DNA from 2 places in the Streptomyces sp. NPDC043812 genome. Region 1 is predicted to be linked to the other one. Evidence: riboswitches for the same ligand, from Rfam matches in the RefSeq annotation. Region 1 holds a riboswitch; the other holds the start of a gene.

Region 1 (3,398 bases):
CCCCCTCCCGGAGGCCCCGGCACCCGCACAAACCACCCCCTGGGCAGGGGGGCACGGGCACGGGGCCGCCAGCCTGCTAGGGCCCACGGGGCGAAGCCCCGTCACACCGCAGGGACGCAGCGGCCGTCCTCCGTGCGGTACGCCCACTTCGCGCCCTCCCGCACCAGCTCCCCCACCGCCGCCACGAAGCGCTCCACGTGCTCGTCCGGCGTACCCGCCCCGAAGCTGACGCGGATCGCGTTCAGCGAGCGCTCCCCCGGCTCCGCTTCCGGCGCCCCGCACTCGCCCGCGTCCTGCGGGTCGCTGCCCAGCAGCGTGCGCACCAGCGGGTGCGCGCAGAACAGACCGTCCCGTACGCCGATCCCGTACTCGGCCGAGAGCGCCGCCGCGAAGTGCGAGCTGTTCCAGCCCTCCACCACGAAGGAGATGACGCCCACCCGCGGTGCGTCGTCGCCGAAGAGGGACAGCACGCGGACCTCGGGCACCGCCGCCAGGCCCTCTCGGACCTTCGCGATCAGGTGCTGCTCGCGGGCGACCAGCGCGTCGAAACCGGCGTCGGTCAGCGCCTTGCACGCCGACGCGATCGAGTAGACGCCGATGACGTTCGGCGAACCGGCCTCGTGGCGGGCGGCCGTGGTGTGCCATTCGACGTCCACGCCTCCGTCGGCGCGCCGTGCGACCTTGCGCGAGGCGCCGCCGCCCGCGAGGTACGGCTCGGCGTCCGTCAGCCAGTCCGCACGGCCGGCGAGCACACCGGAGCCGAACGGCGCGTACAGCTTGTGCCCCGAGAAGGCGACCCAGTCGACGTCCAACTCCTTCACGGACACGGGGTGGTGGGGCGCCAGCTGGGCGGCGTCGAGGACGATGCGGGCACCGTGGGCGTGCGCTGCCGCGGCCAACTCCTTGACCGGCCACAGCTCACCGGTGACGTTCGACGCGCCGGTCACGCAGACCAGGGCCGGTCCGTACGGCTCGCGGCCGGCGAGCGCGTGCTCCAGCGTCCGTACGGCGTCGTCGGGGGTGCGGGGTGCGTTGAGGTAGGTCACGCGGGTGCCGCCCCACGGCAGCAGCGAGGCGTGGTGCTCGGTCTCGAAGACGAAGACCTGGCATTCGGCGGGCAGCGCGGCGGCGAGCAGGTTCAGCGAGTCGGTGGTGGAGCGGGTGAAGACGACCTGGTCGTCGTCCCTGCAGTCCAGGAACTCGTGGACCGCCACGCGGCTGTTCTCGAACAGGTCGGTGGACAGCTGGGAGAGGTAGCCGGCACCGCGGTGCACGCTGCCGTAGTACGGCGCGTAGGCGGCGACGTCGTCCCAGACGCGCTGCAGGGCCGGGGCGCTGGCCGCGTAGTCGAGGGCGGCGTAGGTGACCTCGCCGCCGGTGACGAGCGGGACGGTGACGTCCCGGCCGAGAACGGGCAGCGGGGCGGCGCAGCAGGGCTCGCCATCGACAGCGACGGTGCCGGCGGCAGTCACAGCGGCGGTGGCTGCCGCGGTGGGGGACGGGCTGGCGACGGCGGAGGCAGTGGTGGTGTCAGGGCACACGGACATGGCGGTATCTCCCGGCAGGAAAAGGCGAGTTGGCTTCGACGAACCCGTAACGGAGGTACGGGGAAGGCCTCGACGCACGGGAGTGACCGCGCGGAGGTGTACGGAAGAAGGGGCGGAAACGCCCTATCGCATTCGCTTGCTCACGAGACTGCTCCCTTGAGGACCAGGACCCCAGGGACGCGGCATTCGACGATGCCGCGGGGGTCCGCGCTTGCCACAGACCTCGCTGCCTGCGGCCTGGTCTTCACCCGGGGCACCCCGCCACGGACGGAGGGTTGCCGGACAGCGGGCCGGGGCCGTAATCGCTGTCACTCATGACCTTGGGAAGCATCTTGCCATACGTCTCGCACTGCGCAAGGGCGCGGTCCAGTATCCGGACCGCGCCCCGCCCCGCGGCTACGAGTTGCTCGCGGCCACCCAGCGTTCCAGCGCGGCCCGGGCCGCGCCCGAGTCGATGGACTGCGCAGCTCGCGCCACACCGGCTGCAAGCTGCTCGTTCAGCGTGCCGTCCGTCGGCTCCAGCGCCACCAGCGCGGCGGCGGAGTTGAGGAGAACCGCGTCCCGTACGGGCCCGGTCTCGCCGGCCAGCAGCCGGCGCGCGACGTCCGCGTTGTACGAGGCGTCCGCGCCGCGCAGCGCCTCGACGGGCACCAGGTCGATGCCGATGTCCCGCGGGTCGAACGCCTCCTCGCGCACCTCCCCGTCCCGGACGCGCCACACCCGGGAGGTCGCGGTGGTCGTCAGTTCGTCCAGTCCGTCGTCGCCGCGGAAGACGAGGGCGGAGGAGCCTCGCTCGGCGAGCACCCCGGCCACGATCGGCGCCATCCGCGCGTCGGCGACACCGGTCGCCTGCGCCTTGACCTTGGCCGGATTGGTCAGCGGGCCGAGGAAGTTGAACACGGTGCGGATGCCCAGCTCCTTGCGGGCAACGGCGACGTGCCGCAGCGCGGGATGGAACTTGACCGCGAAGCAGAAGGTGATGCCCGCCTGCTCGGCGACCTGTACCACCTGCTGCGGGGTCAGCTCCAGATTGACGCCGAGCTTCTCCAGAACGTCGGACGCACCGCTCGCGGAGGACGCGGCGCGGTTGCCGTGCTTGACCACCTTCGCGCCCGTACCCGCCACGACGATGGCGGACATGGTGGAGATGTTCACCGTCTTGGCCCCGTCTCCGCCCGTGCCGACGATGTCGACGCTGGGGCCGGGTACCTCGATCAGCTTGGCGTGCGCGTACATCGTCCGGACCAGACCGGAGATCTCCTCGACCGTCTCGCCCTTGGCACGCAGCGCGACCACGAAGCCGGCGATCTGCGCGTGGGTCGCTTCGCCGCTGAGGATGCGGTCCATGGCCCACGCGGTGGCGTCCGCGCTCTGGTCACGGTTGTCGAGGAGGGAATTCAGCACGCTCGGCCAGGAGTAGGCCGCCACGCTGTCGCCGCCTTCAGGGGTCACAACGTTCATGGTCCACTCCTGGGTCCACGTGCCGACAGAGATGTCTCCACCCTATCCAGCCCCGGTTACGGCGAAGGGCCCCGTCCAACGAATGGACGGGGCCCTCGGCTGTGGCGACCTTCAGGTCAGGCGATCAGTGGTGGCCGTGGCCGCTGGTGATCTCCTTGTACTCCTCGGTGGTGGGCTTGGCGATCTGGTTGTCCTCGCCGTAGTAGCCCTTGTTGAGCTTGACGCGCAGCTTCTCCATGCGGCCGATCTTGCGGCGGACACCGTTCTCGTCGACCGCCGGGCCGATCTCGGCCGGCGTGTACTGCTCGTGTGCGGTGAGCTTGTACCGGTCGGCCTGCGAGAGCGGCTCGTGGATCTCGACGAACTCACCGTGCGGCAGGCGCTTGATGA
Region 2 (3,398 bases), on a different contig from region 1:
TCCAGCGGCGTCTGGTACAGCATGTGGTGGACGAACCACAGCACCGAGTTCGCGATGCCGTTGTATGCGTCCGCGTGGACGGCGGCGTCGATGTCGAGCATCCGGATGCCCGGTTCGCCGACCCCGCGCCGTACGGCTTCGCGGTCGCCTTCGCCCAGGGCGGCACACACCCACAGCGACTGTGCGTCGGAGCCGATCGCGGAGAGACCGGAGACGAGTCCGCCGCCGCCGCGGCGGGCGTCGAGCTCTCCGGTCCCGGTCAGTGTGTACGAGACCGGGCCGCGGTTGGACGCGACGAGGATCTGTGCAGCATCGGTGACCATGTGCCGAACCTAGCCCGTACCGCAATCCCTCAAACGTGAGTACGCCTGCTCGCAGGTCAGTGATCCCGGCGACGGCCGCGGGCCGCGACGACGGCGACCACACCGGCGGCGGTGAGGCTCAGCGCGATGCCGCCGAGCAGCCACAGCTGCTCGGCGGTGGAGCCGGTGCGGGCCAGTTCACCGGTGCCGTCGGCCGACTCGGTGGTCAGGGGCATCGCGCCGTTGATCGTGTGCATGGCGATCACGAGGTCCATAGGGTCCATAGATAGGAAATGTAGACAAAATGGACGGCAGTTCCGGCTTATGCCGCGCGACGCGCCGCGTACTCACCGATCTCGCGCATCGGGGGCCGCTCCTCGGTGTCCACCGTGTGGGTCCGCGGCACGAATCCGCCGTCGCCGCGCTCGAACTGCGTGATCGACGGCCGGACCAAGTGACCACGGGCCAGGCGCAGTTGGGCCGTACGGTAGATGGCTGCGGCCATTCGGCCCAGCGCCTGGCCGTCCTGGTGGCGGTGCTTGCGCGTCCCCACGTCGACCTGCGCCAGCGCGTCCAGACCCACCAGGTTCAGCGCGTCTATCAGCATGCCCAGTTCCACTCCGTAGCCGACGGGGAACGGCAGTTGCTCCAGCAGGCTGCGCCGGGCCGCGTACTCGCCACCCAGCGGCTGGACGAAACCGGCCAGTTGAGGCCAGTGCAGATTCAGCAGCGGCCGGGCCACCAGCTCCGTCACGCGGCCCCCCTGCCCGGGCTCGTTGCCGAGCGGCCTGTCGTGCATCGCCTTGACGAACTGCACGTCCGGCTCGGTCAGCAGCGGGCCCACGATCCCCGACACGAAGTCCGCCGAGAAGTCGCGCAGATCCGCGTCCACGAAGCACACGATGTCCCCGCTGGTCACCATCAGTGACCGCCACAACACCTCGCCCTTGCCCGGGACGGCCGGAATCCGGGGGAGGATCGCGTCCCGGTGCACCACCCGCGCGCCGGCAGCCGCAGCCAGCTCGGCCGTACGGTCGGTGGACCCCGAGTCGACCACCACCAGCTCGTCGACGAGCGGCACCGCCTCCATCAGCTCGCGCCGGATCACCGTGACGATGTCACCGACGGTCGCCTCCTCGTTCAGCGCCGGGAGCACGACGCTGACCGACAGACCACGCCCGGCCTTGGCCGTGAGCAGCTGGTTCAGGGTGCGGTCGGCGGCTGACCACGAGCGTCTTTCCAGCCACCGCTCCACCTCATCGAGCACGGGTGCGTCTCCTTGACATCGGGTCCACCGTCGGTCCTGTGATCCATCTCGCGGTTCGGACGACTATCTCAACCGTCCGCGCCTTCGGTTACAGTCTTGAACAACGCAGGTGACCGGCGCATGCCGGGGTTGCCTCGCCGACAATCGAATACCGCTCATCCAGAGGGGCAGAGGGAACGGCCCGTTGAAGCCCCGGCAACCCTCCCGCCGACCGCGAGGTCACGGTGGGGAAGGTGCCAATTCCGTCTCGTGGCGAGATGCGTCACGAGGAAGATGAGGAGAAAGGGCCTCGCCACCATGGCTGCGCAGACTGTCGCAAGCACCACCACCCCCGCCACCGCGTCCGTCGATCTCGGACCCGCCGCCGCACTCTCGTGCCGCGAGTGCGGACAGCGCTTCGACCTCGGCCCCATCTTCGCGTGCGCCGAGTGTTTCGGGCCGCTCGAAGTCGCGTACGACCTGCCGAGCGGCGATCCTCAGAAGCTGCGGGAGCAGATCGAGGCCGGCCCGAACAACATCTGGCGCTACGCCCCCCTGCTGCCCGTCCCCGCCGACGTGGCCGACAAGCCGAACATCAACCCCGGCTTCACCAAGCTCGTCAAGGCCGACAACCTCGCCCGTGAACTGGGCGTCACCGGCGGCCTGTTCATCAAGGACGACTCCGGCAACCCGACGCACTCCTTCAAGGACCGCGTCGTCGCCATCGCCGTCGAAGCCGCCCGCGCCTTCGGGTTCACCACCCTGTCCTGCTCCTCCACCGGCAACCTCGCCGGTGCGGTCGGCGCCGCCGCAGCGCGGGCCGGCTTCCGCTCCTGCGTGTTCATCCCGCACGACCTGGAGCAGGGCAAGGTCGTCATGGCCGCGGTCTACGGCGGCGAACTGGTCGGCATCGAGGGCAACTACGACGACGTCAACCGCTTCTGCTCCGAGCTCATCGGCGACCCGCTGGGCGAGGGCTGGGGCTTCGTCAACGTCAACCTCCGCCCGTACTACGGGGAGGGCTCCAAGACCCTCGCGTACGAGATCTGCGAGCAGCTCGGCTGGCGGCTGCCCGACCAGATCGTGATTCCGATCGCCTCCGGCTCGCAGCTCACCAAGATCGACAAGGGTCTGCAGGAGCTGATCAAGCTCGGTCTCGTCGAGGACAAGCCGTACAAGATCTTCGGCGCCCAGGCCGAGGGCTGCTCGCCGGTGTCCACCGCCTTCAAGGCCGGTCACGACGTCGTGCGCCCCCAGAAGCCGAACACCATCGCCAAGTCGCTCGCCATCGGCAACCCGGCCGACGGCCCGTACGTGCTGGACATCGCGCGCCGCACGGGCGGTGCGGTCGAGGACGTCAACGACGAGCAGGTCGTCGACGCGATCAAGCTGCTGGCCCGCACCGAGGGCATCTTCGCCGAGACGGCGGGTGGCGTGACCGTGGGTGTGACCAGGAAGCTGATCGAGGCGGGCGTGCTCGACCCGGCGCTCACGACCGTCGTGCTGAACACCGGCGACGGCCTCAAGACGCTGGACGCGGTCGCCCCGACCACCGGTCCGACCGCGACGATCCGCCCGAGCCTGGACGCGTTCCGCGACGCCGGCCTGGCCCACTGACCACCCGAGACCGAAGAAAGGCTGCACCCATGAGCGTCAACGTCCGCATCCCCACCATTCTCCGCACGTACACGGGCGGCAAGGCCGAGGTCCCGGCCGACGGCGCGACCCTCGCCGAGGTCATCGCCAACCTGGAGAAGAACCACACGGGCATCGCGGCTCGCGTCCTGGACGACCAGGGCAAGCTGCGCCGCTTCGTCAACGTGTACGTGAACGACGACGACGTCCGCTTC

What was found. A riboswitch is a leader RNA that binds a small molecule or an ion and turns the genes downstream of it on or off. The one in region 1 is predicted to bind S-adenosylmethionine.
Region 2: another riboswitch for S-adenosylmethionine. It lies ahead of thrC (threonine synthase); the one in region 1 lies ahead of AC067Z_RS01810 (aminotransferase class V-fold PLP-dependent enzyme).

Annotation. Positions count from the first base shown of each region.
Region 1 is NZ_JBWKCY010000001.1:386,380-389,777, forward strand. It holds gene AC067Z_RS01810 (aminotransferase class V-fold PLP-dependent enzyme) at 102-1,547, opposite strand; SAM riboswitch class IV at 1,750-1,867, opposite strand; gene trpD (anthranilate phosphoribosyltransferase) at 1,944-3,008, opposite strand; gene qcrB (cytochrome bc1 complex cytochrome b subunit) at 3,133-3,398, opposite strand, start outside.
Region 2 is NZ_JBWKCY010000002.1:27,601-30,998, forward strand. It holds gene AC067Z_RS02790 (alpha,alpha-trehalose-phosphate synthase (UDP-forming)) at 1-323, opposite strand, end outside; gene AC067Z_RS02795 (hypothetical protein) at 380-586, opposite strand; gene AC067Z_RS02800 (glucosyl-3-phosphoglycerate synthase) at 625-1,569, opposite strand; SAM riboswitch class I at 1,722-1,849, shown strand; gene thrC (threonine synthase) at 1,867-3,165, shown strand; gene AC067Z_RS02810 (MoaD/ThiS family protein) at 3,195-3,398, shown strand, end outside.